3 regions of the Aeromonas sp. Marseille-Q7275 genome follow, and region 1 is predicted to be linked to each of the others. Evidence: riboswitches for the same ligand, from Rfam matches in the RefSeq annotation. Region 1 holds a riboswitch; each other region holds the start of a gene.
The links. A riboswitch is a leader RNA that binds a small molecule or an ion and turns the genes downstream of it on or off. The one in region 1 is predicted to bind cyclic di-GMP.

Region 1 (9,577 bases):
GCGCCGGCGGTGACAAGATTGCCAAGGTCGATTATCAGGCTGCCCAGCAGTACATGGACCACATCTTCCTGATGAGCTACGACTTCAGCGGCGCCTTCGACCTGCAGAATCTGGCCCACCAGACCAACCTCTTTGCCTCCAGCTGGGATCCGGCCACCAAGTACACCACCGACAAGGGCGTCAAGGCGCTGCTGGGTCAGGGGGTGACACCGGGCAAGATAGTGGTGGGGGCGGCCATGTATGGTCGTGGCTGGACCGGGGTGAAGAACTACCAGGCCGGCAATCCCTTCACCGGCACCGCGACCGGGCCGGTCAGCGGCACCTGGGAAAACGGCGTGGTGGATTATCGCGACATCGTCAACAACCGCATGGGTGCAGGCTGGGAGCAGGGCTATGACGAGTCGGCCGAGGCCCCCTATGTGTTCAAGGCCAGCAGCGGCGATCTCATCAGCTTCGACAACGACCGCTCGGTCAAGGCCAAGGGGCAGTACGTGCTGGCGAACCAGCTCGGCGGCCTGTTCGCCTGGGAGATAGACGCGGACAACGGCGACATCCTCAACGCCATGCACGAGGGGCTGGGCCACGGCGAGGGTACGCTGCCGCCGGTCAACAAGCCGCCGGTAGCCAATGCCGGCAGCGATCTGAGCGTCACAGGCCCGGCCGAGGTGACCCTCAACGGCAGCGCCTCCCACGATCCGGAAAGCGGTGCGCTGACCTACAGCTGGAAGCAGGTCTCCGGGCCCCAGGCCAGCCTGCTGGACGCCACCCTGGCCAAGGCCCGGGTGGTGCTGGACGCCGCCACTACCGACATCAATCTGGTGTTCGAGCTGACCGTGACCGACGATCAGGGGCTCTCGGCCAAGGATCAGGTGGTGGTGACCAACAAGGCGCCGCAGCCGAACCTGCCCCCCGTGGTCAGCGTACCGACCAGTGCCACCGTCGACTCCGGCAAGCAGGTGACCATCAAGGCCACGGCGTCCGATCCGAACGGTGATGCCCTGAGCTACCAGTGGACAGTGCCAGCGGGGCTCACCGCCACCGGCCAGGACAGCGCGACCCTGGTGGTCACGGGCCCGAGCGTCACCAGCGACACTCTCTATGATCTGAGCCTGGTGGTGACCGACGGGGCGCTCGATGCCAGTGCCAGCACCCGCCTGACCGTCAAGCCAGCCAGTACAGGTGGCGGCTGTGAGGCAACCGATCCGGATGCGGCCAACTGGCCAGCCTGGAACGCCAGCACCGTCTACAACGCCGATACCAAGGTGAGCCACAACCAGCTGGTGTGGCAGGCCAAGTACTGGACCCAGGGCAACGAGCCAAGCCAGAGCGCCGATCAGTGGAAACTGGTGAGCCAGGTGCAGCTCGGCTGGAATGCCGCTGTGGCCTACAACGCCGGTGATCTCACCAACCACAACGGTCGCAAGTGGAAGGCCCAGTACTGGACCAAGGGCGATGAGCCCGGCAAGGCTGCCGTCTGGGTGGATCAGGGGGCTGCCAGCTGCAACTGATGATCATAAGGAGTGGGGTCTTGGCCCCACTCCTTTTTCCTGTGGCGTTTCGCGGGCTGACCTCGGCCTGGGGCGGATAAACCGCCAGCCATGGCCATCGGCGTCAGTCTTTGCTAGGGAATTAATCATTTCACCCAAAGTTGAAAAAATATTTTCACCTTGAAAACGCTTTCAATGGAGTGAGTTGGATGGTTGACATCCGCTCTCACGCCGAGCTTAACCCTGCCTTCGGGGGCATTTCCTGATAGAACACCCAGTCAGGATCCCGCTCTGCCATTTGCAGTGACTGCGGCTATGGAGAATAATCGCGGCGCACTACTGATTAATTTGTGTATAAGGGCAAACCGGTTGAAAGGCCGGGACGCAAAGCTTCCGGTCTAAGGATCCATGATCTAGGACAGCGGGGCCGCCACAGGTCGTTTCGATCCTCTGCCAAGGGGAGATCTTGCACCATCTGCTGGTTACGTCGTCCTTATCGTATTGACTAATAACGAAAAAGGATTATTCGCCATGCAAAGTCCACCCCTTCTTACTGCCGACCTGTCTGGTTGGCTCCCTGCTTGCCTTCCCCCTTCATGTCGCCGCGCCAGGCACACCCCGCCTCGGCTGGGGTGAAACCCGCTTCGCCATCACCGGGCTCAGCCCGCCCGCTCACGCCCTGCCGCTCAGGGTGATCGCCGTCAGTGGCGGCAGGAGAAGGGGGTCGAACCCTGTGCTCATGTCAAGGCAACAACAACGACGCCCCTGCCACCGACGCAGGCGCCAAAAATAGGGACATCACGGAATGCAGATGAAAAAAAACAAGGTAAATCTGGCGATGCAGGGGGGCATGCTCGCCCTGCTGGCCGCAGGGGCGGTGCCGCAGGCGCTGGCCCAGCAGAGCAGTACCACCGGGGAGTTTCGCAAGGACAACAGTGAGCCCAGGATTTACAGTCAGGAGGGCATGGTCAACAACTTTGCCCAGCAGTTGCCGCTCGGCGCGACCTTTGCCCCCTTGCTGACGGCCTGGGACGTGGAGGATGGGGACATCACAGCCCGCCTCACTCAGGTGAGCGGGGTCAATACCCAGGTACCGGGCAGCTATGTGGCCCAGTACCAGGTCAAGGACGATGGCCTGCCTGACGTGGATGGCTTCAAGGGCTGGGGCGGCAGCACCGTCACCTTCTCGCTGCCGGTGACAGTCTACGATCCGGCCGAGGGGATCCCGGCGCGGGCCATCCCTTTTGGCGAGCTATGGGATGAGGGCACCGTCGTCCAGACCAACCTCTACCTGCCCATCGGCGGCTCCCTGAGCCGCGACTTTCGTGTCGAGGCCGGGGAGTTGCCTCTCATTGGCGACGAGCTCACTCTCACCGCCTTCCGGCTGCAAGAGGGTCACTGGGGCGGCAACAACCGCCAGTTCGCCATTCTGGTGATCGACAATGAGGATGAGACAGTCGTCTATGACGGCGCCGCCACTTTCAGCGGTGGTCGCATGATCCCAGCCACCCCAGTCACCATCAAGAAGGCACGGGACTACAGCTTCACTCTCAGCTATCTGGCAGGGGCCGACCAACAAGGGTTTCGCAAGAACGAGGCAGGCCAGCTCTGGCTGGTAGCCGAGGGAGAACAGCGCCAGTCACTCTATCCCTATGCCCAGGTACTGCCGGACCCCGCTAACAAGCTGGCCTACGATCCCGGCCTGAGCCGCCCGCTCAAGGAGAAGCTGCTGAGCAGCGCAGGGGGCGAGGAGGTGCTCCATGTCCGTAAGCTGGCCGGTGGCGAGACGCTCAGTTATGCCATCGCCGACCCGGTATTGGCGACCCTCCAGGTATTACCGGCGCAAGGTCAGGATCGGTTGGTGCTCTCCGGCCTCGCCCAGGGGGAGACCAACCTGGAGATCCGCGCCGGCGGCGAGCTGGTGGATCTCGTTCGCCTGATAGTCACTGTGCCCAAGGAGCTGAGCCTCTCCTACAGCTACATCGCCTTCCCCGGCGAGACCAAGACTCACCTGTGGGATGACGGTGCCCTGATCCAGAACGAGATAGCCCGCCGCTACGCCCCCTACAACCTCAGCCTGAAGTGGGTGGACAACGGGGTGTTGGTGCACGAGTGGGACAAGGATGGCGATGGCGAGTCCTACGAGGCGGATCGCGCTGAGCGGGAGGCCCCCTTCGATGAGGGTTGGATCCCGGATCGGGAACAGGTTTTCTCCAACCTCTATGTACTCCGCGCCTACAAGGATCCAGCGCGGGCTTGCTCCGGCTCGGGCGGCGGCTCTTCCACCGGCATCGGGGCACTGGACGCACCGCCCCGCGAAGGACACCGCGCGGCCTGCCCTGGCAACGCCACCGAGTTTGGCCAGGCGATGACCCTGGCACATGAGCTGGGCCACAACCTGGGTCTGTGGCACATGAGTAACACAGACACCAACGGCAGCGGCAACCTCATGTATGTCGGCCGCAAGGAAGGGGTCTTCTTCGCCCCCCAGTGGCGCACCATGCACCAGACCCTTGAGGCCAGAATAGCGGCCGGTGATGCGGGGGTCAGCGAGGCGAGTGGTGAGCCTGAGTCGCCTCCGCCAGCTACCAACCAGCCCCCCCTGGCCAACGCCGGTGGCGATATGCGTACCACGGGCCCGGCCGAGCTGGTGCTCGACGGTGCCGCCTCCCGGGATCCGGAGAACGGTGCCCTGCGCTATCAATGGCGCCAGGTCGGCGGTCCGCAGGCCTCCCTGAGGGATGCGGAGCAGGCACGAGCCAGGCTGAGTCTGGGCACTGTCGCCCAGGATACCCAGCTGACGTTCGAGCTGACCGTCACCGATGAGCAGGGACTGGCGGGCGTGGACCGCGTGGTGGTGACCCATCAGGCACCACCGCCCAACCAGCCACCCGTGCTGACCGCGCTGGCTCCCGCCTCGGTGCAGTCGGGCATGCAGGTGAGCTTCACCGCCAGCGCCACCGACCCCGATGGGGATGCGCTCAGCTACCAGTGGACGGTACCGGCCGGTCTGACCGCCAGCGGCCAGAGCAGCAAGACCCTGGTGGTGACAGGCCCGAACGTGGTGGCCAGCACGGATTACGATCTGACTGTCACCGTGACCGATGGCGCCCAGGATGCCCAGGGCCAGACCCGGCTCACCGTCACCCCGGCAAGCGGCGGTGAATGCAGTGCCACCGATCCGGACGCGGCCTACTGGCCAGCCTGGAGCGCCAGCACCGTCTACAACACCGATACCAAAGTGAGCCACCACCAGCTGGTCTGGCAGGCCAGGTACTGGACTCAGGGCAACGAGCCGAGCCAGACGGCGGATCAGTGGAAGCTGGTGAGCCAGGTGCAGCTCGGCTGGCATGCCGCCGTGGCCTACAGCGCCGGTGAGCTTGCCAACCACAAGGGACGCAAGTGGCAGGCCCGCTACTGGACCAAGGGCAACGAGCCCGGCAAGCACGATGTCTGGCTGGATCAGGGTGCCGCCAGCTGCAACCTATGACCATCAGGAAGGGGGCCCCGGGGCCCCACTCCTTTTTCCACTCCTGTTTCAGCCTGCGGTGATGCCGCTGCGCGGCAACCAGAACCGAGGCTCAGGTCGGGTGGTAGGACCTGGCCCCCGACGCCCATTTTGTATTGATTCCTGCAACAGGGCATGTGGACATGCCCACCACAACGAGAACCATAACAATGACAAAAACACAGTTAGCCAGCCTCATCATGGCCGCTCTGGCGAGCGGCCCCCTGTTGGCTGCCGTTCAGGCTCCCACCTCCTTGCCCTTCAATACCCAACCACCGACCAACGATCTGCAAGGATCCCTGGCGGCGCAGGTTCAATTCGCCCAGAGCCAGATCTTACCGGCCCATGTCGCCGAAGGGGACAGCCAGCCCAGGCTGACCGCCTTGCGCAAGAGCCTGCTGCTGGTCAGGCTGCTGCAAGCCGAGGCCGGCGTGCCCATGACGGTGACGGCGCGAGATGGCGCTGGGCAGACCCTAGGGACGCTCGGCCTCAACCCGCCCGAGCAGCTGCCGAAGACGGCCTATTACCTCGATGGTTCGCCGGAAGAGGGGGTCGACTTCACCCCGGCGGCGGGAACCACCAATGTCATCAGCAGCAGTGCCGAGCTGGCCCGGCTGGATGATGCCACGGCGAGCTTGCTGCGGGATCGCCTGGGACAGCATGCCCTGGTGGAGGTGAAGACCGCCGATGGCCGATGGGTCAGGGATATTTATATGCCGGAGGGGATCGCCCTGGAAGGCAAGATGGTGCGTGCGAGTTCCAATGCCGGTTACAACTCGACGGTGCGCTACAGCGGCCGCCAGGTGACGCTCTCCCGCGGTCAGACCCTGCAGTTCAAGTTCGTCGGGGGTCAGTGGATCCGTGACGGGGAGCTCGAGAACAACGGTATCCGCTATGCGACCGACGCCTGGAGCGTGGTGCTGCCGGCGGAGTGGATCCGGCCAGGCCTGAGTCTGCAGTTCAATCAGGGAAGCCTCGGCGGCGAGCTCACGGATCTCGCCATCGGTGCCCCGAGCGAGCTGCTCATCCACACCATAGACCTTGGCATGCTGACCACCCCCCGGGATCAGTTTGCCTTCGCCAGGGATCCCGAAGCCCATCGCGAGTACTTCCAGACGGTGCCGACCAGCCGGCTGATCGTCAGCCAGTATGCTCCCCTGTCGCTGCCGGAGGTGATGCTGCCAAACGGCACCCTGCTCACCGACTTCGATCCCGGTCAGGGGGGCTGGCACGAGGGCACCATGCGCCAGCGCATCGGCAAGGAGCTGATCTCCCACGGGATAGACAATGCGAACTACGGCATCAACAGCACGGCCGGCGAGGGGGAGAGCAGCCATCCCTATGTGGTGGCCCAGCTGGCGGCCCATAACAGCCGTGGCAAGTACGCCAACGGCATCCAGGTGCACGGCGGGTCGGGCGGGGGCGGCATAGTCACCCTCGATAGCTCCCTTGGCAACGAGTTCAGCCACGAGGTGGGCCACAACTATGGTCTCGGCCACTATGTCGGCGGCTTCCAGGGCTCGGTGCACCGCAGCGCCGAGGCGGTCAATTCGAGCTGGGGCTGGGACGGGGATCGCAATCGCTTCATTCCCAACTTCGGCGTCAGCCGCAGCGGCCAGAGTGCCTGTCTCGACAGCCAGTGCCAGCCGCCTTTCGAGGGCCACCCGTTCGGTTTCGATGCCATGGCGGGCGGCTCGCCCTTCTCCGGCTTCAACCGCTTCACCCTCTACACCCCGAACTCGGCCGCCATCATCCAGCGCTTCCTCGAGAGCAAGGCGGTGTTCGATGCCGCTTCCCCGACCGGATTCAGCAAGTGGGATGCCGCCACCGCCACCATGGTGCCCTACCAGCACAGGGTGGAGCAGCTGGAGCAGATAAATGCGCCCATCAAGGATCTGGGCGAGGCGACGCTGGCGGCCCTGCTGGCGGAGTATGATCTGGTCAAGGTAGCCATGTGGGACGGCAACTGGACGCGCAACATCCAGGCGCCCCCTGCCGCCGCCGGGAATGCGGGGCGCATCCTGACCGTGGAGCACGGCGCCGGCTACAACAGCATCCTCTTCATCAACGGCCAGCAGATCACCGTCTCCCGTGGTTTCAAGAAGAGCTACACCTCGGACGGCAGCCGCTGGCACGAAGGGCCTGTGGTGGATACTCGGGTGGCACGCAAGCCGCAGGCATTCGGGGTGCCGGTGACGACCCTGGTGGGCTATTACGATCCTCGCGGGCTGTTGCCGAGCTACCTCTATCCGGCCCTGCACGGCGCTTACGGCTTCGGCTATGAGGATGACGGCGAGCGGATCGGGGCGGGGGATTGCCAGCTGCAGGTGGAGACCCGGGAGGGCTTGCTGCACTTCCGGCTGGCCAATCACCGGCTCAATGCCGGCGTGATGAACAAGTTCCATGTCAATGTGCCCACGGCCAGCGAGCCACGGGGCGCCGCCGTGATCTGCGCCGCCGGGACCCAGGTTCAGAGGGCCATCTCGGCGCCGGCAGTGGATCTCTCCTTCACCGTCAACGGGCGCCCGCTCGAGTAAGGGGGTTGCGCCTTCATTGCCGGGGGAGAGCACATCGCCATTGGCGAAGAAGCAAAAAAAGGCCCGTATGGGCCTTTTTTTCATGGAAATCAGAGGGGTTTTTGCCACAGGCTCAACAGCAGATCCTGTTCAAGCTCGTCAGGCCCCTGGTGGGTGAAGGCGTGACGCTGCTCACCGCCAGCACGCCAGCCGAGGCGACTGGTTTCCAGCACATGGGCGCGCAGAGCCTGATCCATGGTCATGGAGAACTGGCAGCGTTGCCGCTCAACGGGGACTAGCCCGGCCAGTGCTGGCCAGCTGAGGGGGTGCTCCATGCTCACCGGGTTGAGGCTGATCCTCAACTGCCACTGGTGGCGCGGGCCGGGTTGCAGGTGGAGCAGGTAGCCGCTCGGGGTCAGCAGGCTGACCAGCAGCTCTGTCTTGATCTTGAGGTCGTTGACCAGCAGTACCTGGGCGGAGCCGGCCAGCAGCGGTGCCTTGGCCGGATCGGCGATGACGAAATGGCCGTCGGGTTGTGCCTTGTTGGCGGCGAAGATGGCGTTCTTGGCCAGATCGAAGCCGCCAAATTGCCAGCCCGGCAGGCGCTCTGCCAGGGCGCGGCAGTAGTACCCCTCACCACAGCCGAGGTGGATCAGCTCGCGCTCGCCGAGTGGCGCCAGCAGGGCCGCCATGGCCTCCACCAGGGGCAGCTGGTGTCCCTGCTCCAGGAAACGGCGCTTGGCACGCAGCAGGGCCCGGCTGTCGCTGTCCTTGGGATCCTTCTTGCCCGGGATGAGATCCAGATAACCTTCCGGGGCCGGATCGAAATGGTGCTTGTTGTCGCAATAGACCCCGCGGGAGGCTTCATGAAGATGCAGGGGGCTGCGGCACAGGGGACATTGAAGATGCATACACACTCGCTTGGTTGAGGCCGGGGAAGGGCGTGCGGGATTATAGGGGAGGAGATCAGAAAAGGCTGCCGTGGCAGCCTTTTTTATCCAACGGCCCTGTGCTGAGCCGTCGGGGAACCCGGTCAGCGGGTGCCAAACACCACTATGGTCTTGCCGTGGGCCGAGATGAGCTCCTGCTCTTCCAGCATCTTGAGGATGCGGCCGACGGTTTCGCGGGAGCAGCCGACGATCTGGCCTATCTCCTGGCGGGTGATCTTGATCTGCATGCCATCCGGATGGGTCATGGCGTCCGGCTGCTTGGCCAGGTTCAGCAGGGTCTGGGCAATCCGGCCGGTCACGTCCAGGAAGGCGAGGTTGCCGACCTTCTGGCTGGTGTGCTGCAGGCGCTTGGCCATCTGGCCGGAGAGGCGCAGCAAGATGTCCGGGTTGACCTGGATCAGCTGGCGGAACTTCTTGTAGGAGATCTCGGCGACTTCACAGGCGCCTTTGGCACGTACCCAGGCGGAACGCTCCGGATTCTCGTTCTCTTCGAACATCCCCATCTCGCCCAGGAAATCCCCCTGATTCAGGTAGGAGAGGATCATCTCCTTGCCCTCGTCATCCTTGATCAGGACGGCGACTGTACCCTTGACGATGTAGTAGAGGGTTTCCGCTTTTTCACCGGCGTGAATAAGGGTGCTCTTGGCGGGATACTTATGAATGTGGCAATGCGACAAGAACCACTCCAGGGTGGGATCGCTTTGCGGTTTGCCAATGATCATGAGACTTCCTCTGTAGTGTCATTTTTATGGACTGTGCGTCCAGGCAAGTTGCCAAGCTTGCCATTCCTTAGTCTTTGGTCGCAGTAGAATAAGAGCCTTTGTCTGTGCTGACAAGGCTTTGGGACTTTGGTGTCCATCTGTGTGCATCGATCTGCTGCGCCATCCGGGCCATTCTAGGCAAGAAGGGGGGAAGATATGTTGATTTCGATCTATTTCCTTCAGGGTCTGCCGCGGTTTCGGAACAAGTCCCGGCGCCGGGGCGAGGCGGTCATGAAACCAGGGGTGGCGCAACGTGACGGGGCATGTGCCACTCGACCCCTGCTTGAGGTATGCTATGGGCGTCAGAACCGTCGTCATTGAGAGGAAATGTGAGATGAAAGCCAAGGTCAGCTGG
Region 2 (9,577 bases), on a different contig from region 1:
GGTGGGCGGAAACTCCTGGGAGAAGCAGGGGGCGTTGCCGGTGACGTTGGCAAAGTGCGCCGCATGGCCCCCCTCGTGGAACAGGGTGTTGAGGCCGCTCCAGCCGCTGCCCACCTGGGCCGGATCCGCCAGGCTGGTGAAGTTGACCACCGCCGGGACCCACTCCCCCTCCTGCCAGAAGCTCGGCACCGGGCCATGACAGAAGCCGTTCTCGTATTTTCCCTCCCGGGTCAGCAGATCCAGGGTCAGGGTGGCGCCGCGATACTGGATGCCGAGGCGGCGGAAGCTCTGGACCCAATCCTTCAGCGCCCGGGAGAAGGGCACATAGGGGTCGAGCTGGCGGGTCACGTCGCCGCTCACGCTGTAGCGCAGGTTGTGGGGCAGCAGGGCCGCCTCCCCCTTGGCGGATTTCAGCTCCGCCAGGCTCTGGTGCACCCGCTGCTCGGTGCGGGCGATGAAGTCGTCGAGCACGGCGAACAGCTGCTCCGGGCTCATCTGCTCGTTCTTGTGCACCTTGTAGTCGAAGTAGTCCCGATAGCCCATGGCCCGGGCGAAGCGGTTGCGCAGGGCCACCACCTCGAGAAAGCCGTTGCCGACCACCCACTGCTCCAGGGTATGGAACATGGCGAGCGCACTCTGGCGCACCGCCTCGTCGCTACTGGCGGCCAGCGCCGTGCTGGCGGCGGGCAGGCTGCCGGCCACTTGTTGGCCCTGCTCGTCCAGCAGGGTGAGCTTGAGCCCCTTGCGGCGGGCGAACAGATCCGCCTCGGCGGCCACCAGCTCGTCCATCAGGGCGGCGGCGGCCGGATCTTCGATGACGTTGCATTCGAAGAAGGCTATCCAGCCTCCCAGACCGCGCTTGAGCTCTTCTTCCTCGGCCTGGGCCAGCATCTCCCGCAGCACCAGCAGACGAGCAGGATCGGCGCAGAACGCCTTGTAGGCCTGCTCGGCGGCGGTGAAGCCGGCCTGATCGTCGCTGATGCCCATGTAGGTGGACCAGAACAGATCCTCCTTGCGCCTGTGTACTCGCAGGTAGTCGGCGTTGAGCTGGTTCAAGTAATTCCTGGCAATGGAACTCATAAATTCCCTCTTGTTATGGGGCGGCCACGGGGGCGCCCACTCCTTTTTGGTGAAATGCCAACTCATTCACACTTCCTGCAAATAGAGCCGGCAAATGGTGCGCCGGGATGCGCCAGACCACGCTACCAAAAGCGAGGGTTTCTGTCTGCTGGCTATACTGGTTGCCAACACACTCAATTGGCAATCAACCATCACAACCTCTTGAAAGTTAAATAAATGTTAAACGCAAAACAATCAAGGCCAGCCAGCTGACTGGCCCTCACCAGATCCGCACGGGAAAGAAGGAAAAGACTATGTTCAAGCTCGGTGATATCGCCGTGAGTCGCAAACTGATGCTGCTGCTCTCGGTGGCGCTGGTCGGCTTCATCGCACTGCTGCTCATCTCCGCCAGTGCCCTGCATCGCAACCTGATGAGTGAGCGGGAAGCCAGATTGCAGGCGGTGCTGGATCTCGCCATGAGCCGGATCCAGACCCTGGCCGCCACCCTGCCCGCCCCAGAGGCCCAGGCACAAGCCAAGGCCATGCTCGACAGCATGCGCTTCGATGGGGACAACTATCTGTTCGTGCTGGACGAGGATCGCCACGTGGTGGTGCACCCTGCCAAGCCCGAGCTGGTCGGCCAGCAGATGGGCGGAACGCCCGCCGAATCCCACTGGCAGCGCATGGTGGATCTCGGCAAGGGCGGCCATCAGGGCCGCCTGGAGTACCAGTGGCTCTCCCCCTCCGGTGAGGCGGCCCAGAAGATGTCCCTGGTGGCCGGCTACCAGCCCTGGGGCTGGATCCTGGGATCGGGCGTGCTGCTGCAGGACATTGAGGCCACCATCTGGTCCCAGTATGAGCTGATGGGAGGGGCCACCCTGCTGGTGATCCTGCTGATGGGGTGGCTTGGAGTGGCCATCAGCCGATCCATCGTCAGGCCGCTCGCCGAGATCAAGGGGGCCATGGCCCAGGTGGCGGCCGGGGATCTGGTGGTGAGCATCCCGGTGCATGGCAAGGATGAGCTGGGGGCCGTCGCCACCAGCACCAATCAGGGGCTGGACGCCATTCGCCGCGCCCTGCTGGAAGCCAGCCAGGGAGCCCGCAACGTGGCGGATGCCGCCCTGCGCATCGCCGCCTCCGCCGAGCAGACCAACCAGGCGGTCAACAGCCAGCGGGATCAGCTGGCCCAGCTCGCCACCGCCATGAACGAGATGAGCGCCACCATCTCGGATGTGGCGGGCCACGCCGAGAATACGGCCCGCGACACCCGGGACGCCACCAGCGAGGCCGGGCTCGGCAACGAAGACGTCCACGCCAGCGTGCACGGCATCCAGGCGCTCGCCACCGAGGTGGAGCAGGCTACCCATCAGGTCAATCGACTCAAGGAGGGGGTGATGCAGATAGGGGAGGTGACCGCCGTCATCAGCGCCATCTCGGATCAGACCAATCTGCTGGCCCTCAACGCCGCCATAGAGGCGGCCCGGGCCGGCGAGCAGGGTCGCGGCTTCGCCGTGGTGGCCGACGAGGTGCGCCAGCTGGCCAGCCGCACCCGCCACTCCACCGAGGAGATCCAGAGCACCATCACCCAGTTGCAGCAGCGGGCGGTGACCGCCGCCAGCGCCATGGATGCCAGCCGCAAGCTGGCGGAGAGCAGCGTCGGCCAGTCCGAGAAGGCGGGGCAGGATCTCTCCCTCATCGTCAACCACATCCAGCACGTGAGCGACATGGCGACCCAGATCGCCACGGCGGCGGAGCAGCAGAGCATGGTGGCGGAAGACATGAACCGCAACGTCAACGGCATCAACGACTCGGCGCTCGAGATGTCCCAGGCCGCCTCCCAGCTGGCCCAGGAGAGCGAGCTGCTGGCCGGACTGTCGCGCAGCCTGGACGAGCGGCTGGCGGTGTTCAGGCTCGGCAATGGCCTCCCCCGGGATCTGGCGCCCGGTCAGGCCCTGCGCCCCTCGTCCACCCGCCGCACAGACCAGTACCCGCACCACTGACCGTCTGACACAGTCCCATCCCCTGCCGGCCTCGCCGGCAGGGGATTTTTTCATTGATGAAAAATGTCGCGATTTTGCATCTTTTGACAGAGCTGGCGAAGCAAAACCCAACTTGATGAATTAAATATAATTTTAAAAACAGAGTGTTAAGTGTTTGCTCTACTCCGATGAGGTCAAGCTGTAAAGATTTACACTTAATAATTTAATCAAAAGAAGCCATCATGGTGGCGCCGTCCTCAAGGGCGGCACCCTGACCCTTTATGTAGTCATTTGGCAAACTGGTTGAAAGGCCAGGACGCAAAGCCTCCGGTCTAAAGACATGTCGTCCAGGATAGCGGGGTTGCCACACCCAGGTGTGTCACGGGGAATTCCCCTGCCAACTTGACTGCCCACATCACCGAACAGAGGAATGTATGGCAGCAAAAATTCAACTCAATCATGTGGCCGCGGCGCTGGCGCTGCTGGCCAGCGGCGGCGTGCTCGCCCACGGTTACATCAGCCAGCCGGAAGGGCGCAACTATCTGTGCAAGACCGGCGGCAACAGCCAGTGTGGCGCCATTCAATGGGAGCCCCAGAGCCTGGAGGCGCCGTCCGGCTTCCCCGATGGCGGCCCCGCCGACGGCCAGATCGCCTCGGCCGGGCATCCGCAATTCGGTGAACTCGATGTCCAGACCAGCGATCGCTGGACCAAGCGCCAGGTGCAGGCCGGGCCCTTCGCCATCGGCTGGACCTTCACCGCCAACCACGTGACCCGCAACTGGCGCTACTACCTCACCAAGCAGGAGTGGAACCCGAACCAGCCCCTGACCAGGGACTCCTTCGATCTCAATCCGTTCTGCGTCATCGACGGGGGCATGGTGCAACCGCCCAAGCAGGTCACCCATCAGTGCACCCTGCCGGCGCGCACCGGCTACCAGGTCATCCTCGGGGTCTGGGAGGTGGGCGATACAGCCAACAGCTTCTACAACCTCATCGACGCCCAGTTCGATGGCGGCACCCAGCCGCCGCTGACCTGGAGCCAGGGCGGGACCATCTACCCCTCCACCGATCTGGTGGTCGGCGACAAGGCCAAGACCCGGGTATTCGACGCCAACGGCGAGCGCACCGATCTGCAGACAGTGCTGACCATAGGCTCCGCCGAGCAGGGTCAGAAGAACAACTGGGCCCACGATCTGGCCGCCAGGATCAACGCCGAGCAGAGCCAGATCCGCGCAGGCCAGCAGGGCACCGATGGCCAGTTCAACCCGGTCTACGGCCAGAACCCCGTCTACCTGAAGGCGGGCAGCAACCTGCAGCGGGTCGAGGTCCAGCTCGAGCAGCAGCAACCCCCGGTGGGCAACAGCATCAGCGTAAGCGGACTGGAGAGCGAATACCTGCTCGACAACGGCAAGGTCACCCTCAACTTCACCGTCACGGCCGAGGGGGATCTCGCGGTCACCAACACCCTGTATGACCATGGCGGCGCCGCCAAGGGCCAGACCGGCGCCGACATCAAGGACAGCAGCCAGAGCTTCACCATGGCGGTCGGCGGTCTGAGCGCCGGCCACCACCAGCTGGTGATCGAGGGCAAGCCGAAGGCGGGCGGTGCCCCCCTGCAGCAGACCCTGGACCTGATGTTCAAGGATCCCGCCAGCGGCGGTGACTACCAGTACAGCTTCCCGGAGGGACTCAAATCCTATGCAGCAGGCACCAAGGTGCTGCAGCCGAAAGATGGCAAGATCTACCAGTGCAAACCCTACCCCTACAGCGGCTGGTGCACCATCTGGACCAGCACGGCGACCCAGTATGAGCCCGGCGTGGGCACCAACTGGCAGGATGCCTGGACCCTGGTGAACTGATCCCCCGCAAGCAGAAGAGGCCCGAGCGGCCTCTTTTTTGTGCCTGTCATCCGGGCTCACGGTGCCTCTCTGCACCCTAGGCCCCAGTCGGAAAAATCCCATGACGAAAGACTACTATGACCCCCTGAGCCGCCTGCTGCACTGGCTGATGGCCGCCGTCATCCTCTACGCCACCCTGGCGGGCTACCTGATGCACCTGGTGATCGACAGCCACCCCAGGCTGTTTCAGTTTCTGTCGGTGTTGAACATGTCGATGGCGACCCTGATCACCCCGCTCTTCCTGCTGCGCTGGGGCTGGCGGCACTGGCGCGCGCCCCTGCCCGAAGATCAGACCCAGCCTCACCATCCCGCCGCCAGGCTGGCGCACGCCCTGCTCTACGGCCTGATGTTTGTGGTGCTGCTGAGCGGCTTCCTGATGCTGGAGCAGGGCTACTCCCTGTTCTGGCTCTACCCGGTCGCCAACCCGATCGGCTCACCGGAGATCAACGCCTTCTTCTTTGGCGTCCATCGCCTCGGCTGCCTGGCGCTGGCTGCGCTGGTCCTGCTGCACGTGGCCGCCGCCCTCTACCATCACAGGATCAAGGGGGATCGCACCCTGTATCGCATGCTGGGTCCCCAGAGCGAGCGCTAACCAATGAGCGAGGCTCTCTGGCTGAAGCGTCGAATAAGCAAGCAGGGAGCCAAGGGCTCCCTGCTTTTTCAGACCATGCGCCCCATTCAGATCTGGTAGTCGAGCAGGGGCTCGTTGCTCATGGCCCTGGCCTGGATCTCCGCCAGCGCCAGCTCGGGGTTGCAGAGCTGGATGAACTGCCAGGTGAAGTTGTGCTGGAACTGCCCCTGCTTGAGGCCGATCCAGGCGGTGTGGGGCGCAAACAGCCGGCTGCCGTCGAGCTGCACCAGCCCCTTGTCCCGCTGGGGATCGAACGCCATGTCCGCCAGTATGCCCACCCCCATCTCCAGCTCGACATAGGTCTTGATGACGTCGGAGTCCTGGGCGGTCAGCAGGATCTGCGGATATATCCCCGCCTCGGCGAAGGCCTCATCCACCCGCACCCGCCCCGTCAGGCCCGCCTGATAGGTCACTATGGGCCAGTGGGCCAGGGCCGCCAGGGTGAGCTCCCGCTCGGCGGTGAGGGGGTGCTGCTCCGGCACCACTATGTTGTGGTGCCAGCGGTAGTAGGGAAACGCGACCACCCCTTCGCTCTTGTCGAGCTGCTCGCTGCTGATGCCGATGTCCACCTCGCCGGTCTGCACCAGCCGCACTATCTCCTCCGGGCTGCCCTGGCGCAGCTCCAGTTGCACCAGGGGGAACTGCTCGCGAAACGCCTTCACCACACGGGGCAGGGCATAGCGCGCCTGGGTGTGAGTGGTCGCTACCAGCAGCCGCCCCGAATCCCGGTTGGCGAAGGTGCTGGCCAGTTTGCGGATATTGTCGGCGTCCCCCAGGATGCGCTCGGCGATCACCAGCAGCTCCTTGCCCGGCTCCGTCATGCCGAGCAGCCGCTTGCCGTAACGGATGAAGAGCGCGAGCCCCAGCTCCTCCTCCAGCTCGCGGATATGGCGGCTGACCCCGGACTGGGAGGTAAAGAGGGCATTGGCCACCTCGGTCAGGTTGTAATCCCGCCGCGCCGCTTCCCGGATAATGCGTAATTGCTGAAAATTCACCTCATCGCCTCCTGCGCTGAGTGGCGGTGGATGCTGCCACCGTCCTCTTGTTATTGGATGGCCGGATCAGAGTCCGGCTGCAAGCCTGAAAAGAGTCTCGTCTTGGGCGCTCGCCCTCAAATCTGGTAGTCGGGATAGAGCTGCGCATGTCGGGCCACCAGACGCACCCCCTGGCCGGGGGCGAAGGCACGGGCGGCCTCCTTGCTCAGCTCGGCCTCGTAGTGAGCCCCCCTGGTCTCGCCATCCCCGCGCAACTCCACCCGGATCCGCGGCCCCATGGGCAGCAGACGGGTGATGGTGGCGCTGATGCCACCCGGTGCATCCGCCGGCAATATCTCCAGCTCGTGGGGGCGCACATAGGCGATGGCCGCACTGCCCTGTGCCAGCTGGGAGCTGATGGGGCCGCCCAGCTGCTGCTCACCTATGCCAAGCCCCTGCCCGGCCACCCGGCCGCGGAACAGGTTCACGCTGCCGAGGAAGCTGTGCACGAAGGCGGTGGCGGGCTGGTCATAGACCTCGGCCGGGGTGCCGATCTGCTCGACCCGGCCTGCGTTCATCAGCACCACCCTATCCGCCACCTCCAGCGCCTCCTCCTGATCGTGGGTCACGAACAGGCTGGTGACGTGCAGCTCGTCGTGCAGCTCCCGCAGCCAGCGGCGCAGCTCCTTGCGCACCTGAGCGTCGAGGGCGCCGAACGGTTCGTCCAGCAGTAGCACCTTGGGCTGCACCGCCAGGGCGCGCGCCAAGGCGACCCGCTGGCGCTGGCCACCGGAGAGCTGGGTCGGATAGCGCTCGGCCACGTGGCTGAGCTGCACCAGATCCAGCAGCTCCTTGACCCGGGCGCGGATGCTGGCTTCATTCGGCCGATCGGAACGCGGCTTGACCCGCAAGCCAAACGCCACGTTCTCGAACACCGTCATGTGCCTGAACAGGGCATAGTGCTGGAACACGAAGCCGACGTTGCGCTCGCGCACGTGGAGATCCGAGGCATCCTCGCCGCGGATGATGACGTTGCCAGAGTCGGCCTGCTCCAGCCCGGCGATGATCCGCAGCAGCGTGGTCTTGCCGCAACCGGAGGGGCCGAGCAGGGCGACCAGCTCGCCGTCGTGAAAATCGAGGTTGATGTCGGCCAGGGCCGCGTACTGATTGAAGTGCTTGTTGAGTCCTTGTACCTGAATGCTCATGGCTGCCTCTCTAAACCGTTAAACCGGATTCATGGTTATCCGGGCTGGCCTGCCAGCAGGCAGACCAGGCCATATCAATGGGACTGGGTGGGCTGAGTGCGCAGCCGGGCCAGCAGGGTCTCCCCCAGCAGGGTGAAGATCCCGAACAGGGCCAGCAGGCTCGCCACCGCGAAGGCGGCACCGGTCTGGTACTCGTTGTAGAGGATCTCGATGTGCAGCGGCAGGGTATTGGTCTGGCCGCGAATGTGGCCGGAGACCACGGAGACGGCGCCGAACTCCCCCACCGCCCGGGCGGTACAGAGCAGCAGACCATACATCAGGCTCCAGCGGATGCCGGGCAGGGTGACCCGCCAGAACATCTGCAGGCCGCTCGCCCCCAGCATGATGGCGGCTTCCTCCTCTTCCGGCCCACGGGCCTCCATCTGGGGCAGCAGCTCGCGCACCACGAAGGGCACGGTAATGAAGGTGGTCGCCAATATGATCCCCGGGGTGGCGAAGATGATCTTGATGTCGTGCTCGCTCAGCCAGTCGCCGAACCAGCCGCGGCTGCCGAACATCAGCACGAACATCAGGCCCGCTATCACCGGGGAGACCGAGAACGGCAGATCGATGAGGGTGATGAGCAGTTGCCGGCCCGGGAAGCGGAAGCGGGCTATGGCCCAGGCGGCCGCCAGCCCGAACAGCAGATTGAGGGGCACGGAGCAGAGGGTCACCAGGGCGGTCAGGCCGAGGGCGCTCAGGGCATCCGGCTCGCTGATGGCATGCCAGAAGAAGGCGAGGCCCGGGCTCAGGGCCTGGATAAAGACGGTGGCCAGCGGCAGCAACAGCAGGGCGGCGAACCAGCCCAGCCCGACGCTGATCAGCAGCCACTTCACCCAGGCGGGCTCACGGGTCACGGCAGGCTGGCGTACCTGAGTGGCAGGCGCCCCATCGAGGGCCAGATCCAGGCTTGCGTTGGATGCGTTCATATCCGGCTTCCTCCGATGCGTGCCCAGCTCCAGGCCTGCAACTTGTTGATGATCAACAGCAAAACAAACGAGATCAGCAGCATGACGGAGGCGATGGCCGAGGCACCGGCATAGTCATACTCCTCCAGGTGGCTCATGATCATCAGCGGCGCGATTTCCGACACCATCGGCAAATTTCCGGCGATAAAGATGACGGAGCCGTACTCCCCTACCCCGCGGGCAAACGCCAGGGCGAAGCCGGTGAGCAGCGCCGGGATCAGGGTAGGCCACAACACTCGCGCGAAGGTCTGCCAGCGATTGGCGCCAAGGCTGGCGGCGGCCTCCTCCTGTTCGGTCTCCGCCTCCCGCAGCACGGGCTGCAGGGTGCGCACCACAAACGGCAACCCGATGAAGGTGAGGGCGATCACCACCCCTATGGGGTTGTAGGCGAGCTCGATGCCAAAGGGGGCAACCCACTGACCTATCCAGCCGTTGGGCGCGAAGATGGCGCACAGGGCAATGCCGGAAACCGCGGTCGGCATGGCGAACGGCAGGTCGATGAGCGCATCCACCAGGCGGCGACCGGGGAAGCTGTAACGCACCAGCACCCAGGCCAGGATCAGCCCAAACAGGCTGTTGAGCAGGGCGGCGACAAAGGCGGCCCCGAAGCTGAGGCGAAAGGAGGCGAGCACCCGGGGGGAGCCTATCACCTGCCAGAACTCGGTGGCCGTCAGGTTGTTGACCGCGAACAACACCAGCGCCGAGAGGGGCAACAGCACCAGTATGCTCAGGTAGAGCAGACTGAAGCCCAGGGTCGGCCCCAGACCAGGGAGGACGGAATAAGAACTTAATCGCATAACACATCCGTTTGTTATAAAAACTTT
Region 3 (9,577 bases), on a different contig from region 1:
AGTTCTGGTTGCCGCCGCTCTCCACCACTTTCAGCCCCATGCCGCTCTGGTCGGTGATGGTGTCCGAGGTGGAGGTGGGCATCAGGAACTCGATGCGAGTGCCGCCCGGTATGGTCTGGGTCGACTTGTTAGTGAGCTTGAGGGTCGGGTTGATCGGGTAGTTGGAGTCCCCTTCCTTGAAGCCGGAGAGGCTCACGCCGATGTCGAGCTGGGCGGCCGGGGCCGGCAGATCGTTCTGCTTCAGGGCCGCCTTGTCGGCCTTGCTGAACTTCTCGTAGGCGAGGCTGGTGAGGGTACTGCCCATCACGTACTCGTTCTTCGCGGCGTCGAAGTCATAGTCTCCCGCCATCTCCCAGAACATGACGCCCCCCAGGCCGCGCTTGACTATGTAGTCGAGCTTGTGACCCATGGACTCTTCATCTTCGGTGGAGAGGAACACCTTCTTCTGCTCGTTCCACAGCCAGGGCGCATGGGCCTTGTCGTCGTAGTAACGCACATACTGGCCTTGCATCACGTGGGCCGGGTTGTTGGGATCCAGACCCCAGGCCTGGCCGTAGCTCGGCAGTGTGGTGATGCCGAGGCTGGCCGCGTGCTCCAGGTTCTTGGCATGCCACATGGGCACGGCGCCACCGCCTATCTCCTTGCCGTTCTTGTCCAGATCATGCCAGATGTTGTCGATACCGACCGCCCCGTTGCCGCAGGGGATGGTGCTGCCACCAGTGCCCGGCTGGCAATCGCTCTGGCTCGGCAGCGCCGCCTTGCCCCCCAGGCCGTGGGTGCCACCGGTGACCCCCTGCCAGCCACGGGTGTAGTAAGGCACCCCTATGTTGATCTTGCCCGCCGCCAGGGCGCCGCGGAAGTAGTGGGCCGCCCAGGCGGAGTTGAGATAGCCGATGCCGCCAAACTGGACCTGGGTGTAGACACCCCACTGGGACAGCTCGGGATCCGCCTTGTTGTCGAACAGGGCGGCGTTGTGGCCGACGAAGTGGTTCCAGGCACCGTGGAAGTCATAGGTCATCAGGTTGACGTAGTCGAGGTACTGGGTGACCTGGAAGTTTTCCATGCCGCGCAGCAGGTAGGCCGAGGCCGGCGAGGCTATGGTCAGCATGTACTTGCGACCGTCCTCGGTCCCGGCGCTGTCGAGCTTGTTGCGCAGGGTCTTCATCAGCACTTCATAGTTCGCAAACAGCTTGCCGCGACACTGGTTGGAGAGCGGGAAGTCGTTGGGGTTGCCCGCATCCTTCATGGAGGTGGGGTACTCGTAGTCGATGTCCACCCCATCGAAGCCGTACTGGCGGATGAAGCCCACCGCCGAGTCGGCGAAGGCGTTGATGCCGGCGGTGTTGACCGAGCAGTCGCCCTTGGTGGTGGCGGCGTAGAAGCCGCGGGTATCGGCCCAGCCCCCCACGGAGATGAGGGTCTTCACGTCCGGGTACTGCTTCTTGTACTTCGACAGCAGGTTGAAGTGGCCCTGATAGGCGAACTCGGGATCCATCTCGGCGCCCGGCACTCCGTTCCAGGTCAGCTTGGTGGCGGCGTCATCCACCTTGATGGTGTGGCTCTGCTCGTCCACCGCCGCGAAGGCGTAGTTGATGTGGGTGATCTTGTCCCAGGGGATGTCGCCCACCAGGTAGGCGGGCAGACCGTTCTTGCCGGTGCGCCAGGAGGTGAAGTAACCGATGACGCGGCGGCCATGGTCATCCCCCATGCACTCGCTGCCGTCGGCGCGGTAGATCTGGCGCACGTCGCAGGAGAGGTTGCCGCCGGTGGGGGGCAGCGCCGCCTCTTCCACCTGGACGTCCACCAGGGCCGACTCGCCGGAGAGATTTGCCTTGTCGGTCGCCACCAGCTTGAGGCCGGTCAGCCCCTTGTTCTGGGGCGTCCAGCTCAGTTGCCAGGGGGCGCTGCTATCCTCGCCCACCTTCTGGCCATTCACGAAGAGCTCGACCTTGGCGACGTCGTCATTGGCGTCGGTGACATTGCCGGTCACGGTGAGGGCGCGGCCCAGGGTCACCCTGGCCCCGGCGGCGGGGCTGGCGATGCTCACCTTGGGCGCCTCTGGCGCCACCACGGCGGCGACCTGGAAGCTCGAATCCGCCTCGCTCAGCACCTTGCCGTCTTTATCCAGCGCCCGTGCCTTGAGGGCGTGATTGCCCACACCGGCGGCAGACCAGCTGGCACTCCAGGGGGAAGCCGTGGCCGTGGCGACCAGGGTGCCGTCGATCAGGTATTCCACCCGGGCGAGCGCCGTGACCGGGCCGCTCAGGGTCACCGCCAGGGCCAGGCTGGCCCCTTCGCTGACGCTGCTACCCACGGCGGGGGAGCCGATGGCGACCACCAGGGCCGGCGGCGGCACCTCGCCGCCATACAGCTTCCAGGCATCGGCCCAGACGGCGCCGACACCGGGTTCGTAGTGGTAAGGCGACGCGCCGCACCAGCCGGAGTAAGGGAATTCCTTGCATTCATAGAGGGCGCCTGCGTTGCTGACGATGTCGCCAGCCTTGTAGGCGGTGCCGGCCTGATAGGCGGGATAGGCGGCCTGCGCCCAGGCAGGGACGGCCGCAAGGGCAACCAGCATGGCGAGCCTGCAGGGCCTCAAGATCTGTTGCATATTGTTATCATCCTTGTTTTGTCTTGGCTTTTAAGACCGGGAAAAGCGCAATCGCAACAGGGAACAAGGGAGCGACAACAGGCCATGGACGGGCCACAAACCCTCAAGTCACCCTGGGTAACCCCGCTGTCTGGCCCGCTTGGGGCAGATCGGAGGCTTTGCGTCCCGGCATCACTGCCGGTTTGCCCTTTGCCTGGGTTCCGTGAGGAACGGCTCGAGTATAGGAAGCAAGTGGCAACCGCTCAATCTTTATTCTCTAAGGAAAATATGTGAATGCCGGCCGACTCACACTTCCCCTCAATCGGCCAACTAACCATTAAGTCATTAATATCAATCTGTTAGCCACGTCAAAAAAACGGACTCAGCCTCTTTTGTCTCCCCATAATGTGCGTTGCCTCACTGGTCAGAGCTGCCAGAAATGTGACAATGCGCGCCCTTGGCCAAAGCGCCAAGGCTATGGAAACACTGGCAAAAATAAAAAAGGAATACCCATGAAAGGAAGACCTACCCTGCTGTCCCTGGCCGTGGGGCTCGCCCTCGCGTCCCCGTCTCTCCATGCCGCCGGCTTCAGCTGCCCGGCCGACAGCGCCCTCACCCCCATCCCCGCTATCCAGGGCAGCGGCGACAAGAGCCCCCTCGTCCCGGGCGATCTGTTTGAAAGCCCCGGGACTGTCAAGGTCAAGGCCCTGGTCTCCGCCCTCGGCGAGAGCCTGAACAGAGGCTTCTACCTGCAGGATCTGCAGGGGGACGGCAACCCCGAGACGTCGGACGGCATCTTCGTCTACCTCAACGACAAGCAGTTCGCCAGCAAGTACCCGGACATCCAGCCGGGGGCCCTGGTCTGTCTGGAGGCCAGGGTCGAGGAGTTCTACGGCCACACCCAGCTCAAGCCACTGGTTGACGGCAGCACGCCGCGCCTGGCGGTGCTGGCCCAGGGCGCAGCCCCGGCCGCCACGGCGCTGCGGGTACTGGAAGGGGAGACCCTGGCCCGGGCCCTGGAGCGTCACGAGGGGATGCGGGTGCGCCTCGATGAGGGCAGCGAGCTCAAGATAAGCCGCAACTTCAGCTACGACTACGCCGCCAGGCGCAACAACCTGGTGCTCGCCCACGGCGCCCCGCTGATGAAGCCGACCCAGCTCCATGTGGCAGGCAGCCCAGAAGCCGTGGCGCTGGCCGAGGCCAACGCCGGCAACCGCGTCTTCCTCGAGTCGGACTTCAAGGCCGCCAACGGCAAGCTCCCCTGGCTGCCGGCCTGGGAGCCGGAGCAGGGCTATCTGCGCATCGGCGATGCCCCGGTCAACCTGGAGGCCATGGTGGGCTACAGCTATGACGAGTACCGCCTGATCGTGCCCAAGGATCAGCGCATCACCGCGGGGGATCTGCTGCGCACCGACGAGAACGATCGCCAGGGTGCTCCGGCCCGCGCTCATGGCAGCGACCTGCGGATCGGCAGCTTCAACGTGCTCAACTACTTCACCAGCCACTCCAGCGTGGGGGGCGCCCTCAACGTGCTCTGCGCGGATCAGGCGGATGCGGACAGCGCCAAGGGCTGCAACCGCGGCGCCAAGAGCCTGGAGGAGTTCCAGTTGCAGCGCGCCAAGATAGTCAACGCCATCGCCGAGATGGACGCCGATCTGCTCGGCCTGATGGAGATGGAGAACAACGGCTTCGACGAGCACGCCGCCCTCCACGATCTGGTGGAGAGCCTCAACGCCCGCCAGAAAGAGGCGAACAAGCACTACGCCTTCGTCACCCTGCCCAAGGCCCTGCTCACCGAGGAGCGCTTCTTCGGCGGCGACGCCATCATGGTGGCCATGATCTATCGCCCCGCCCTGCTCGCTCCGAGCGGGGATGCCGAGGTTATCCGCCTGCCTGAGCAGCGCTACACCGCGGGTGGCGTCGCCAAAAGCGCCGGTCAGCGGGACTCCCTGGTGCAGCGCTTCACCGTGGCGGGCAGCGACGCCCCCCTGACCCTGGTGGTCAACCACCTGAAATCCAAGGGTTCGGGCTGCTATGAGAACGGGGATGGCAAGACGGAGCCTGCGGATCTGCAGGGCAAGTGCACCGAGTTTCGGGTGAGCGCCGCCAGGGTGCTGGGAGAGGCGGTGAGCAAGATGCCGGGCCAGGTGTTGCTGGTGGGAGACTTCAACTCCTACGCCAAGGAGGATCCCATCCGGGTGCTGACCGACTATGCGCCGGTCGCGGGGGAGCGCCAGATCCGCTCCGCCTCCCACACCTTCATCGGCGAGCAGCCCTACGAGCAGATGGGCCAGGCGGTGGGCAAGGGTTACGGCCTGGTGGATCTGAACGTCAAGTTCAACCAGGCGAAAGCCATCTCCTACAGCTACGAGGCCGAGCTCGGCACCCTGGACTACGCCCTCGCCAACCCGGCGCTGGCAGACAAGGTGATGGCGGTGGCCGACTGGCACATCAACTCCTTCGAGAGCAACCTGTTCGAATATGGCGGCGCCTTCACCGGCGATCTCATCAAGTCGGACAACCCCTTCAGCGCCTCGGACCACGACCCCGTCATCGTCGACCTCAAGCTCAAGGAAGCGAGCAAGGGGGGTGGCGGCGCCATGGGGGCCCTGCTGCTGGCCCTGCTGCTGGCCCTGTTGCCGCTCGCCTGGCGGCGTCGGCACTCGTCATGATCCGTATTGAATAACGCCAAAAGCCCGCGACAGCCGCGGGCTTTTTCATTTTGGCCATTTGATTTGTAAATGAAGAGGCAGTCATCATGAAAAAAATAAATGCCAGAACAAACAAAAAGGCCACCGCGATAACGGTGGCCTTAAGTATTTGGTGGAGCTACGCGGGATCGAACCGCGGACCTCTTGCATGCCATGCAAGCGCTCTCCCAGCTGAGCTATAACCCCAAGTTGTGGCGAATCAAGGTCAAGACCTTCACTCTGAATTTGGTGGAGCTACGCGGGATCGAACCGCGGACCTCTTGCATGCCATGCAAGCGCTCTCCCAGCTGAGCTATAGCCCCAAATTCTTTCTTCATTAGACAACGGGTTCTGGCGGCCAGTTGCCTTACTGCTAAATAGTGGTGGAGCTACGCGGGATCGAACCGCGGACCTCTTGCATGCCATGCAAGCGCTCTCCCAGCTGAGCTATAACCCCACAAAGGTCGGCCTGGGTGATACACACCGCACTGCCCTGGGTACTTCATGTCAATCAGGAACCTGGTGGAGCTACGCGGGATCGAACCGCGGACCTCTTGCATGCCATGCAAGCGCTCTCCCAGCTGAGCTATAACCCCTTGGATTCCAGATTGTTCGAGGAGAATTTGGTGGAGCTACGCGGGATCGAACCGCGGACCTCTTGCATGCCATGCAAGCGCTCTCCCAGCTGAGCTATAACCCCAACTCACCTCGGCGCTACCAAAGTTATCTCTGGCAACGGAGGCGCATGATAGGCATCACCCGCTTTGCTGTCAACCCAAAAATAACGCCCGCTGGAGCGTTTAGTCAAAATTCAGGCAGTTAGCTGTTTTTACCGCCAACTGCGTCGCTATGTCGCTGTTTTATGTCATGAATCTGAGCACCGCGCAAAAGCAAAGGGCCCCCTTGCGGGAGCCCTTTTTCAAGCAATGGCAGAGGCTTATTCGGCTGCCATGCGCGCTTCAATGTACGCCAGGGCGCGATCGATACGGGCAAGGACCCGCTCCTTGCCCACCAGCGCCATCACGGCGTCGATGGCGGGGGACTGACCCAGCCCGGTCACGGCGACGCGCAGCGGCATGCCGACCTTGCCCATGCCCTGACCCAGCTCGGCGGCGGTGGCTTCGATCAGCTCGTGCAGCGCCTCCGTGGTCCAGGTCTCCAGCGCCGCCAGCTTGGCCCTGGCCAGGGTCAGCGGCTCGGCCGCGACGCCGCGCAGGTGCTTCTTGGCGGCCGCTTCGTCGATGGCCTCGTACTCTTCGAACAGGTAGCGGCTCTGGGCGGCCACCTCCACCAGGGTGTTGCAGCGCTCGGCCAGCAGGGTCACCACGGCAGGCAACGCCGGGCCCTTGCTGGTGTCGATGTTCTGGGCGGCCATGTGCCATTCCAGGTGCTTGGCCACATAGGCCGGATCCAGGCTGCGCATGTAGTGGTTGTTGAGCCACAGCAGCTTGTCGGTGTTGAAGGCGGAGGCGGACTTGGAGATGGCATCCAGGCTGAACAGCTTGATCATCTCCTCCAGGCTGAAGATCTCCTGATCGCCGTGGGACCAGCCCAGACGCACCAGGTAGTTCAGCAGGGCTTCCGGCAGGTAGCCGTCGTCGCGGTACTGCATCACGGAGACAGCACCGTGGCGCTTGGAGAGCTTGGCGCCATCGTCACCCAGGATCATGGAGACGTGGGCAAACTCAGGCACGGGCGCGTTCAGGGCCTTGTAGATGTTGATCTGGCGCGGGGTGTTGTTGATGTGGTCTTCGCCACGCACCACGTGGGTGATCTCCATGTCCCAGTCATCGACCACCACGCAGAAGTTGTAGGTGGGGGCGCCGTCGGTGCGGCGGATGATGAGATCGTCGAGCTCGGTGTTGGCGAACTCGATGCGGCCACGGACGTGGTCATCGAACACCACTGAGCCTTCGGTGGGGTTGCGGAAGCGAATGACGTGGGGCGCATCGGCCGGGTGATCGTGGGCGGCATCCCGGCACTTGCCGTCATAGCGGGGCTTCTCGCCGCTCGCCATCTGGCCTTCGCGCAGCGCCTCCAGACGCTCCTTGGAGCAGAAGCACTTGTAGGCGCGGCCATCGGCCAGCATCTCGTCGATGATGCCGTTGTAGCGATCGAAGCGCTTGGTCTGGTAGTAGGGGCCCTCATCCCAGTTCAGCTCCAGCCATTCCATGCCCTCAATGATGGCGTCGATCGCCTCCTGAGTGGAACGTTCCAGGTCGGTATCCTCGATACGCAGCACGAACTCGCCGCCCTGGCTCTTTGCGAACAACCAGGAATAGAGTGCGGTACGGGCACCGCCGACATGCAGAAAGCCGGTCGGGCTGGGAGCAAAACGGGTTTTGACTTTCATCTTTAAGCCTTGTGTAGAGGGCCTTGGGCCAATGCGTTAGAAAAAACCGTCGCATTTTAGCACTCAGAATCACGGATGGGAAAACCATGCAATAGCCGGGGCCTAAACAGGTCTTGATTCCGCCGGGGTACCGTTCTTTGAGAGGGATCGCAGAACCGCCCCTCATTTTCAGCTTTGCTGATCAACATTGCTGGAGGAATCTCCCGCCATGCCGATAATTCATACAACTTTCTACTCACAAGGAACACGAGATGCAGTTTCGCTCCATCCAGAATCGCATCCTGGTACTGGCGGGGGTCGCCATGACCACGGCCCTGGTCATCCTGATCCTGCTCAACCAATACTCGAGCAAGCAGTCCCAGCAGCTGACCATCAGTTCCAGCCGCGCCGCCCTGCAGCAGGAGGCCTGGCAGAAGGTGAGTGCCAACGCCCGCGCCGAGGCCGCCACCATCACCCAGTTGCTGCAAAAGGGTCTCTCCTATACCCAGCAGATGGCCAGCGTCTTCGCCCAACAGCAAGGGGGCAAGCTGCCGCTGGATCGCCAGCAGGCCACGGATCTGCTCAAGGCGCAGCTCGGCCTGGAACCCCAGCTCTATGGCGCCTTCGCGGGCTTCGAGCCGAACGGCTTCGACGGCCAGGACAGCGCCTTCGCAGGCCAGAGTGCCCTTGGCAGCGATGACAAGGGGCGCTTCGTCCCCTACTTCTATCGCGACAAGGAGAACATTAGCTCGGATCTGCTGCTCTCCATCGAGAAGAGCGACCCGGACGAATTCGGCAATCCGGCCAACGACTACTACGCCTGCCCGAAACGGGAGGGGCGCTCCTGCCTCATCGATCCCTTCAAGGTGGACATCAACGGCCAGCAGGTGCTGGTGAGCACCATCACCACCCCCATACTGGTGGGCGGTCAGTTCAAGGGCATTGCCGCGCTGGATCTGGCGGTGGACTCCATCAGCCGCCAGGCCCAGTCCCTCAACAGCAACATCTATGACGGCAAGGGAGAGACCCTGATCGTCAGCGCCGCCGGCGTCATCACAGGCACCAGCGGGGACCCCAGCCTGCTCGGCAGCCGCGCCGACAAGCTGCTGGGCGACGGCTGGCAGCAATACCTCAAGCCCGAGCTGCAACGCCAGGAGCTCGACGAGGCGTTTCGCATCTCTGTGCCCATCGCGGTGCCGGGCATGGCCCGCAACTGGGCCATCATAGTCACCCTGCCCTATCAGGTGGTGCTGGCGGGGGCCGATCAGCTGGAGAGCCAGCTCACCGAGATGAACCGGGCCGCCATGACCCAGCAGCTCATCGGTGCCCTCATCGTTCTGGTGCTGGCCCTGGCCACCATGCTGGTGATCGCCCGCAGCATCACGGGCCCCATCCGCCAGATGGTCAGCCTGGTGGATGACATCGCCGATGGCGAGGGGGATCTCACCAAGCGCCTGAACACCCGCTCCCAGGACGAGCTGGGGTCACTGGCCCGCGGCATCAACCGCTTCATCGACAAGTTGCAGGTGCTGCTCGGGGACGTGCAGAAGACAGCGAGCGAGGTCCATCGCCACGCGGGGGATACCGACCGCATCGCCGGCCAGACCGACAGCAACCTGCAGCATCACCAGGCGGAAATGGAGCAGATGCTGACCGCGGTGCAGGAGATGTCCTATGTCAGCCAGGAGGTGGCCACCCACGCCAACAACACCGCCGACTCCGCCAAGCAGGCACAGGGGGCGGCGGATCAGGGCAAGGTGCGCTTCCAGCAGGTGATCCAGTCCATGCACAAGGTGGCGGCCGAGGCGGGCAAGGGGGCCGAGGTGGTCGAGGGGCTGGCCCACGACAGCGAGCAGATCACCAGCATACTCACCGTCATCCAGGGCATCGCCGATCAGACCAACCTGCTGGCGCTCAACGCCGCCATCGAAGCGGCCCGGGCCGGCGAGCAGGGGCGCGGCTTTG

Region 2: another riboswitch for cyclic di-GMP. It lies ahead of gbpA (N-acetylglucosamine-binding protein GbpA); the one in region 1 lies ahead of ACWPWQ_RS00020 (PKD domain-containing protein).
Region 3: another riboswitch for cyclic di-GMP. It lies ahead of ACWPWQ_RS17020 (glycosyl hydrolase family 18 protein); the one in region 1 lies ahead of ACWPWQ_RS00020 (PKD domain-containing protein).

Annotation. Positions count from the first base shown of each region.
Region 1 covers NZ_CBCPLW010000001.1:6,383-15,959, forward strand. The annotation lists gene ACWPWQ_RS00015 (glycosyl hydrolase family 18 protein) at 1-1,508, shown strand, start outside; cyclic di-GMP riboswitch class I at 1,837-1,922, shown strand; gene ACWPWQ_RS00020 (PKD domain-containing protein) at 2,299-4,977, shown strand; gene ACWPWQ_RS00025 (M66 family metalloprotease) at 5,166-7,532, shown strand; gene ACWPWQ_RS00030 (putative RNA methyltransferase) at 7,622-8,422, opposite strand; gene crp (cAMP-activated global transcriptional regulator CRP) at 8,545-9,183, opposite strand; gene ACWPWQ_RS00040 (OsmC family protein) at 9,557-9,577, shown strand, end outside.
Region 2 covers NZ_CBCPLW010000024.1:59,527-69,103, forward strand. The annotation lists gene ACWPWQ_RS18660 (M3 family metallopeptidase) at 1-1,080, opposite strand, end outside; gene ACWPWQ_RS18665 (methyl-accepting chemotaxis protein) at 1,374-3,059, shown strand; cyclic di-GMP riboswitch class I at 3,322-3,407, shown strand; gene gbpA (N-acetylglucosamine-binding protein GbpA) at 3,473-4,897, shown strand; gene ACWPWQ_RS18675 (cytochrome b) at 4,998-5,528, shown strand; gene cbl (HTH-type transcriptional regulator Cbl) at 5,615-6,562, opposite strand; gene ACWPWQ_RS18685 (sulfate/molybdate ABC transporter ATP-binding protein) at 6,679-7,746, opposite strand; gene cysW (sulfate ABC transporter permease subunit CysW) at 7,821-8,714, opposite strand; gene cysT (sulfate ABC transporter permease subunit CysT) at 8,711-9,550, opposite strand.
Region 3 covers NZ_CBCPLW010000020.1:8,820-18,396, forward strand. The annotation lists gene ACWPWQ_RS17020 (glycosyl hydrolase family 18 protein) at 1-2,611, opposite strand, end outside; cyclic di-GMP riboswitch class I at 2,725-2,808, opposite strand; gene ACWPWQ_RS17025 (ExeM/NucH family extracellular endonuclease) at 3,103-5,262, shown strand; tRNA gene ACWPWQ_RS17030 (tRNA-Ala) at 5,412-5,487, opposite strand; tRNA gene ACWPWQ_RS17035 (tRNA-Ala) at 5,528-5,603, opposite strand; tRNA gene ACWPWQ_RS17040 (tRNA-Ala) at 5,662-5,737, opposite strand; tRNA gene ACWPWQ_RS17045 (tRNA-Ala) at 5,801-5,876, opposite strand; tRNA gene ACWPWQ_RS17050 (tRNA-Ala) at 5,905-5,980, opposite strand; gene gltX (glutamate--tRNA ligase) at 6,218-7,633, opposite strand; gene ACWPWQ_RS17060 (methyl-accepting chemotaxis protein) at 7,885-9,577, shown strand, end outside.